DNA from 2 places in the Streptomyces sp. NPDC052023 genome. Region 1 is predicted to be linked to the other one. Evidence: riboswitches for the same ligand, from Rfam matches in the RefSeq annotation. Region 1 holds a riboswitch; the other holds the start of a gene.
What was found. A riboswitch is a leader RNA that binds a small molecule or an ion and turns the genes downstream of it on or off. The one in region 1 is predicted to bind cyclic di-AMP.

Region 1 (4,203 bases):
CCCTGGGGTGGCTGGACGTGAAGACGTCCGGGGACGTCGAGGTGCCGGTCATCGAGGCGGCCATCGACGAGGAGCTCACCCGGTTCGCCGAGGAGGGCCCGACGGCCGAGGAAATGGAACGCGCGCAGGCCCTGTTGGAGCGCGAGTGGCTGGACCGGCTCGGCACGGTCGCCAGCCGCGCCGACGAACTCTGCAGGTACGCGGTGCTGTTCGGCGACCCCAAGCTCGCCTTCACCGCCGTGCGGCGCGTCCTGGAGGTGACGGCCGAGGAGGTCCAGGAGGTCGCCAAGGCACGCCTGCGGCCCGACAACCGCGCGGTACTCGTCTACGAGCCCACGGCCACCGAAGCCGGCGAGACCGACGCAGACGACGACACCGACGCCGCGCCGGCCGCCGCCGGCGACGACACCGAGGAGGCGGCCAAGTGACCGAGCTCGCCACGATGGACTTCCACCCCCAGCCGCAGGCGGGCGAGGCCCGCCCCTGGGCGTTCCCGGCCCCCACGCGCGGGGCGCTGGACAACGGCTTGACGGTGCTGCGCTGCCACCGGCCCGGCCAGCAGGTCGTCGCCGTGGAGGTGCTGCTGGACGCGCCTTTGGAGGCCGAGCCGGCCGGCCTGGACGGCGTCGCCACGATCATGGCGCGGGCCTTCTCCGAGGGCACCGACAAGCACTCCGCCGAGGAGTTCGCGGCCGAGCTGGAGCGCTGCGGCGCCACCCTGGACTCGCACGCGGACCACCCCGGGGTCCGGCTGAGCCTGGAGGTGCCGGTCTCCCGCCTGCCCAAGGCCCTCGGCCTGCTGGCCGACGCCCTCAGGGCTCCCGCGTTCGCCGACAGCGAGGTCGAGCGGCTGGTCCGCAACCGCCTCGACGAGATCCCGCACGAGCTGGCCAACCCGGCCCGGCGGGCCGCCAAGGAGCTCTCCAAGGAGCTGTTCCCGGCGGCCTCGCGCATGTCCCGGCCGCGCCAGGGCACCGAGGAGACGGTCGCGAAGATCGACTCCGCCGCCGTACGCGCCTTCTACGAGCGGCACGTCCGCCCCGCCACGGCCACCGCCGTGGTCGTCGGCGACCTCACGGGCGTGGACCTCGACGCACTGCTCGGCGAGACCCTGGGCGCCTGGAGCGGCTCCCAGGCGCAGCCGCGCCCCGTGCCGCCGGTGACCGCCGACGACACCGGCCGCGTGGTGATCGTGGACCGTCCCGGAGCGGTCCAGACCCAGCTGCTGATCGGCCGGGTCGGTCCCGACCGGCACGACCGCGTATGGGCGGCCCAGGTGCTCGGCACGTACTGCCTGGGCGGCACCCTCACCTCCCGCCTGGACCGCGTCCTGCGCGAGGAGAAGGGCTACACCTACGGGGTGCGCTCGTTCGGCCAGGTACTGCGTTCCGCTCCCGACGGCAGCGGTGCCGCCATGCTCGCCATCAGCGGCTCCGTGGACACGCCGAACACCGGCCCCGCGCTGGAGGACCTCTGGACGGTGCTGCGCACGCTCGCCGCGGACGGCCTCACGGACGCCGAGCGGGACGTCGCCGTGCAGAACCTCGTCGGTGTGGCGCCGCTGAAGTACGAGACCGCCGCGGCCGTTGCGGGGACCCTCGCCGACCAGGTCGAGCAGCACCTGCCCGACGACTACCAGGCGAGGCTGTACCAGCAGCTCGCCGCCACGGGGACCGTCGAGGCCACCGCGGCGGTCGTCAGCGCCTTCCCGGCAGACCGGCTGGTGACGGTCCTCGTCGGTGACGCGGCGCAGATCAAGGAGCCCGTCGAGGCCCTCGGCATCGGTGAAGTCACCGTCGTGGCGGCCGAGTAGAGGCCGCGGAGGGCACGCGCGCGCAGGGGCCCTGGTGACGGATGCGTCACCAGGGCCCCTCTATGTCCGGATTGGGGCGGAGGTTGCCTGTCTGACCTGTGGGATGCGCTACAAACGCCGGATTGCGTTTGGGGATTGAAAGATGTCCCGCTTAGCGTCATCCGGGCTGTCCGTCAGGCAGTGCGCCGCACCCGCGGCACCGGACAGTCATCGCCGAGTCCCCGTACGGCGCGAGCCAGGGGAGCCGGGGACCCAACCATGAAGTCCCTGGGGTGAATCGGACGCCCGCGCGCCCAGCGAGGGAGTCCGTAGGAGACCTTCCTGCTCCGAACCCGTCAGCTAACCCGGTAGGCGAGAGGGAAGGAAAGGACCAGCCACCACATGGCGTTCACGCGCGCCACCGGGAAGCATCGCCGTCCCAGCCGGATGAAGCGCACCACCGCCCGCGCGGCGGGTGTCGCGGCGCTCACCACCACCGGTGTCATCGGCACCCTGGCCGCTCCCGCGCTCGCCGCCGAGCCCGCGGCCGAGCAGACCGGCCTGCTCCCGGTCATCACCATCGGCGACTCGGTCGCCGAGCAGATAGACGCCCAGGCCGCCGCCCAGAAGCAGGCCGCCGCGGAGAAGAAGGCCGAGGCCGCCGCGAAGAAGCGGGCGGAGGAGCGGGCCGAGGAGGCGCGCGAGGCCAAGGAGCGCGCCGCCCGCGAGGCCGAGCGCAAGCGCCTCAACACCTACGTGGCGCCGATCAGCGGCTCCTACGTCTCCACCGGCTACCGGTCCGGCGGCGCGCTGTGGTCCTCCGGCAGCCACACGGGTGTCGACTTCCACGCCGCGAGCGGCACGCCCGTGCACGCGGTCGGCTCCGGCACCGTGGTCGAGGCCGGCTGGGGCGGGGCGTACGGCAATCAAGTCGTGATCAAGATGAACGACGGTACGTACACCCAGTACGGTCACCTGTCGTCCATCGCGGTCTCGGTGGGCCAGACGGTCACCCCGGGGCAGCAGATCGCCCTGTCCGGCGCCACCGGCAACGTCACCGGAGCGCACCTGCACTTCGAGGCCCGCACGACGGCCGAGTACGGCACGGACATCGACCCGGTCGCCTACCTCCGCTCGCACGGCGTCGGCGTCTGACGGCGCATCGCCCCGCTTCCCGCGGCCCCGGCTCCCTGAGCCGGGGCTTTCGGCGTTTCGTGCGCCGGTATGTCCAAAAGATATCCATGGATTCCGGCCCGCCATCGGAAATCCCGGCCCATTGCAATAGAGTCACGGAACACACGTCAGTCGTCGACGTTGCACGGGGATTAAGGCGGAGGTCGGTCATGCGTATTCCGGCGCATTCGGTGTGCACGGCCATCCGGGACGACATCGTCGCGGGTGTCTACGAGCGGGGCGGCCGGCTCACCGAGGAACTCCTCGCCCGCCGCTACGGAGTCTCGCGCGTCCCCGTTCGCGAGGCCCTGCGCACGCTGGAGGCGGAGGGCTTCGTGGTGACCCGGCGGCACGCGGGCGCGTGCGTGGCGGAACCGACGGAGCAGGAGGCCGCCGACCTGCTGGAGATGCGCCTGCTGCTGGAACCGCTCGGTGCCGCGCGGGCCGCGCAGCGGCGCACCGAGGCCCATCTGAAGGTGCTGCGCGGCCTGGTCAGACTGGGCCAGGACCGTGCCAGGCGGGGTGGCAGCGAGGATCTGCGCTCGCTGGGCGGCTGGTTTCACGAGACGCTCGCCCAGGCCTCCGGCAGCCCCGCCCTGATCGCGATGCTGACCCAGCTGCGACACAAGATCGCCTGGATGTACGCCGTGGAGGCGCCTGTCAGCCCCGCGGAGTCCTGGACGGAGCACGGTGCGATCGTGGACGCGGTGGCGCGCGGCGACGGTGAGCGGGCGCGGGCGGTCACGGCGCTGCACGCCGAGCGTGCGACCGGCGCGCACCGGCTCCGCTTCCCCGGAAAAGGTGATCGCGCGGACCGTGTGAGGACTTCGCAACATGCCGTAAACATGTCGGGCCTACGGCATTAACACGAGCACCGTATACAAAGAAGCGAAATCCTGCGGCGGCGCCTTTTTGCTGCCCTTTTCGGCGTTCCCGGAATTATTGACGAGCCGAGTTGCGAAAACGCGGGCGAGCGGGCCGGAATACGGCTGAAGCCGCGCCGCCCGGAAAGGGCGACGCGGCTTCAGGAATGCCGTCAGCGGGTCAGACGGTCTCGGGAAGCTCCTCGAGGCCCTCGGCGACCAGCTTGGCCAGACGGTCGAGCGCGGCGTCCGCGCCCTCGGCGTCGGAAGCCAGGACGATCTCCTCGCCACCCTGGGCGCCCAGCCCCAGGACGGCCAGCATGGAGGCCGCGTTGACGGGGTTGCCGCCCGCCTTGGCGATCGTCACCGGGACGC
Region 2 (4,203 bases), on a different contig from region 1:
GCCCGCCCATCTGTCCCGGCTGGAGACCGGGCAGCGCCAGCCGTCGCTGCCGATGCTGCTGGCCCTCGCCCGTATCTACGGTACGACCGTCTCGGAGCTGCTCGGCGAGACGGTCGCCGACCGGGACGCCGTCGTGCGGGCCGCCGACATGGAGCCGAGCGGCGCCGGCGGCTGGACGTACTGGCAGGCGGGCGCCTCCGGGCGGGGCATGCAGGCCCTGCGGGTGCATGTGCCCTACGGCTCGCAGGGCGACATCGTGCGGGTGCACGCCGGTGAGGAGTGGCTGTACGTCCTCCAGGGACGGCTGCGGCTGCGCCTCGGGGATGCCGCGCACCGGCTCGGCCCGGGCGACAGCGCCCACTTCGACTCCCTGACCCCGCACCGCATCGCCGCCGAGGACCCGGGCGGGGTCGACCTCCTCTTCGTCCACACCCTGCTGCAGAGCCCCACGGCCGCGCTCTGCCTCGGCCCTACCACGGGAGACATGCCATGAGAGACACCGAGGGGAAGATTCCCCGGGGTATCTGGGTCCGGTTCGTCATCTACCTCGTGGCGGGACACCTCTTCGCCGGCTTCCTCTATCTGCTTTTCGAGGTCGGCGCCAAGTAGAGGTCAGTCGAGCAGGCGCTCGCGCAGTCGTTCCCGGGTCCCGGGGGCTACGCCGAGCCCCTGCGCCAGGTAGGTGTCGACGTCGCCCCAGGTCTCCTCGACGGTCTCGAACGCCGCCGTCAGATACTCGGCGCGCGCGTCGAAGAGCGGGCTGAGCAGCTCCATGACCTCCGGGGAGTACGCCGAGGCGGAGCTGCCGCCCCGGTGCACCTTGTAGCGGCGGTGCTTGGCGTTGGACTCCAGGTAGTCGGCGAGGATCGCCTCGCGCTCCACACCCAGCGCGAGCAGCGTGACGGCGATCGACAGCCCGGCGCGGTCCTTGCCCGCCGCGCAGTGCATCAGCGCGGGGACGCTGTCCTCGGCGATCGCGTGCAGCACCTGGGAGTGCTCGGCGGTGCGCTCCTTGACGATCATGCGGTACGAGGTGACCATCCGGTCCGCGGCCCTGCCGTCGGCCAGGACCTCCCGCAGCTGCTCCACGTCGCCGTCCCGGACCATCTTCCAGAACTCCGCGCCGTCCGCCGGGTCGGACAGCGGCAGGTTGACGTTGCGCACACCCGGCAGCTCGATGTCCGGGCCCTCCAGCCTCTGGTCCGCGGCGTTACGGAAGTCGAAGATCGTGTGCAGCCCCAGTGAGGCGAGGAACGTGGCGTCCTGCGCGGTCGCGTGGGCGAGGTGGCCGCTGCGGAACAGCACTCCCTGCCGCACCCTGCGCCCGTCCACCGTCGGCAGTCCGCCCACGTCACGGAAGTTGCGCACTCCGGCCAGTTCGGGCTCGGTCGACGGCACGTGCTGCGTCACGGGGGCTCCCTCCCATCGGCCCCGTCGGCGCGGCTCGTCGACGGGCACGTCTTGACGATACGACACGGATTTCCCCGGCCATGAGTTGTCCTGAGGCGGTCAGGGGAGCACGAACTGCGCCCGCGAGCCGTACACCCGACAGCGCTGTACCAATGTGGCGAATCGGGCGAAATGCGCGGGATGTCTTCATGGTGCGACGGGGGCCGCATCCTGAACCGGGTGTGACTGTTTTTCCTCCAAGAATCCCATCTAGGCTGTCTGTCCGAATTAGGCCCTTCTTTCCAACTCTCTCTCAAATAAGGAAACCTGGAGCAGGGTCACGTGAGCAGCGTCATATCCGTGACCGAGCGTCGTTTGTCATGCATGTGTAATTCACGTGCCTTTTAAGGGCGTTTACGGAAATCACACGCTCTCCGATGCACGGAGTGTGACCGGAATTCGGGTGAACGGATCACGAAAACGGCGTTCCGGCGGAACCTCTTGCTTGTCCCGTTGCGTCGCGGTCGCTTACGTTCCACACCGATCCGGGCGGACGCCTAATCCTGCCGCCGCCCGGTGCCCGCGCAAACCCACCCGTGTTCGGCAGGAGCGGGGGACCCACAGGTAGTTGCCTGTTCCGGTTCCCGGAACGGCTCGGGGTAAAGCCTCGTCCCGACGCGGCCGGACATCTCCAGTCCGCACCCGACAGCTCACCTCGCAGGCGCCGGAGAGGAATTCGCCATGCCCGCGAAGGGTAAGCACCGCCGTCCGAAGACCCAGCGCTTCACCCGTTCCATCGCCGTCGCCGGAACCGGTGGCGCCGCACTCGCCCTCCCGCTGATGGGGGCCGCCGGCGCCCACGCCGCCACCCCCCAGTCCGCCGCGGAGAAGGCCGTTCAGTCGGTCCCGGTCCAAAAGACGGCAGTGCAGCAGCAGTCCGCCGAAAAGCAGTCCACCGCCAAGAAGGCCGGTGTGCGGACGTATTCGGTGAAGGTCGGCGACTACCTCTCGAAGATCGCCGACGAGCAGAACGTCAGCGGTGGCTGGCAGCGGCTCTACGAGGACAACCGTGAGGCGGTGGGTCAGGACCCGTCGCTCATCCACCCCGGTCTGAAGCTCACGATCGGCGCGAAGGCAGCGGCGAGCGGCGGTAAGCAGCCGACCGCGCCGTCCGCCGCCGCTCCCTCCGCCCCGGCCGCATCGCCGGCCACGACCGAGGCGTCGCAGTCCTCGAACGCGTCCGAAGCCGCGGCGAACACGTCCGAGGCCCCGGCCTCCACCCAGGCCGCGGAGACCGCCACCTCCACCGGCTTCTCCGCCCCCGTGGACGGCGCCGGCGTCGGTACCGCCTACCGCGTGGCAGGCAGCATGTGGTCCAGCGGCTACCACACGGGCGTCGACTTCGCCGCCGCGACCGGCACCCCGCTGAAGGCCGTCGGCGCGGGCACGGTCGTCTCCGCGGGCTGGGCCGGCGCGTACGGAAACCAGGTCGTCATCAAGCTCGCCGACGGCTACTACGCCCAGTACGCCCACCTGTCCTCGCTCTCCGTCGCCAGCGGCCAGAGCGTGACCGCGGGCCAGCAGATCGGCCTCTCCGGTTCGACCGGCAACTCCACGGGCCCGCACCTGCACTTCGAGATCCGCACCACGCCGGACTACGGCTCGGACGTCGACCCGGTCGCCTACCTCGCCTCCAAGGGCGTCTCGATCGGCTGACGCACGCGCCGCTCACGCCACCGAAGGCCGGACCCCGATCCCCGGGTCCGGCCTTCGGTGCGTTCGGTGCCTGCGGTCGTTGCGGGCCTACGGCGTTATTCCGCAGTTGACCAATCCTTTGGCCGTGGCCTTTCTCACCGTCCGTCAACCCCTTCCTACGGTCGCGTAGGTCACATTCGAAGGGGAATCATGTCCCGACGTGGCAGACGATTCGAAGAGTGACAGCAGATCAGTGATCGGGTCGTACGTGGCGGTGGGGGACAGCTTCACCGAGGGCGTCGGCGACCCCGGCCCCGACGGGGCGTTCGTCGGCTGGGCCGACCGGTTCGCCGTACTGCTCGCGGACCGCCGTCCCGAGGGCGACTTCCAGTACACCAATCTCGCCGTGCGCGGCAGGCTGCTCGACCAGATCGTGGCGGAACAGATCCCGAGGGCCGTCGAACTCAGGCCGGACCTGGTGTCGTTCTGCGCCGGCGGCAACGACATCATCCGCCCGGGCACCGACCCCGACGACGTGGCCGAGCGCTTCGAGACGGCGGTCGCCGCGCTGACCGCCGCCGTCGGCACCGTCCTGGTGACGACCGGTTTCGACACCCGGGGCGTCCCCGTGCTCAGGCATCTGCGCGGCAAGATCGCCACCTACAACGGCCATGTGCGGGCCATCGCCGACCGGTACGGCTGCCCGGTGCTCGACCTGTGGTCGCTCAAGTCCGTCCAGGACCGCCGAGCGTGGGACCACGACCGGCTGCACCTGTCTCCCGAGGGGCACACGCGGGTGGCGCTGCGCGCCGGTCAGGCCCTACGCCTCGCCGTCCCCGCCGACCCGGAGCAGCCCTGGCCGCCGCTTCCGCCGCGGGGCACCCTCGACGTGCGCCGGGACGACGTGTACTGGGCGCGTGAGTACCTGGTGCCGTGGATCGGCCGGCGGCTGCGCGGTCAGTCCTCCGGCGACCACGTCACGGCCAAGGGCATGCTGTCGCCGGACGACATCAAGATGCGGATCGCGTCGGTGGCTTGAGGCGTTCGGTGCACAGGGCGACGGATCGCCGGCGGCTCAGCGCCGCCCGGCCGCCGGCACCTCCGTCAGCCCCAGCTCCC

Region 2: linked by a shared signal. The riboswitch ahead of ACIHCM_RS07540 (LysM peptidoglycan-binding domain-containing M23 family metallopeptidase) and the one ahead of ACIHCM_RS27415 (M23 family metallopeptidase) in region 1 are both predicted to bind cyclic di-AMP.

What each region holds. Positions count from the first base shown of each region.
Region 1 is NZ_JBIUBW010000016.1:118,242-122,444, forward strand. It holds gene ACIHCM_RS27405 (M16 family metallopeptidase) at 1-428, shown strand, start outside; gene ACIHCM_RS27410 (M16 family metallopeptidase) at 425-1,813, shown strand; cyclic di-AMP (ydaO/yuaA leader) riboswitch at 2,015-2,182, shown strand; gene ACIHCM_RS27415 (M23 family metallopeptidase) at 2,195-2,947, shown strand; gene ACIHCM_RS27420 (GntR family transcriptional regulator) at 3,136-3,831, shown strand; gene ACIHCM_RS27425 (HPr family phosphocarrier protein) at 4,010-4,203, opposite strand, start outside.
Region 2 is NZ_JBIUBW010000003.1:3,973-8,175, forward strand. It holds gene ACIHCM_RS07525 (helix-turn-helix domain-containing protein) at 1-493, shown strand, start outside; gene ACIHCM_RS07530 (DUF6126 family protein) at 490-609, shown strand; gene ACIHCM_RS07535 (tyrosine-protein phosphatase) at 613-1,410, opposite strand; cyclic di-AMP (ydaO/yuaA leader) riboswitch at 1,971-2,126, shown strand; gene ACIHCM_RS07540 (LysM peptidoglycan-binding domain-containing M23 family metallopeptidase) at 2,131-3,105, shown strand; gene ACIHCM_RS07545 (SGNH/GDSL hydrolase family protein) at 3,338-4,123, shown strand; gene ACIHCM_RS07550 (TetR family transcriptional regulator C-terminal domain-containing protein) at 4,160-4,203, opposite strand, start outside.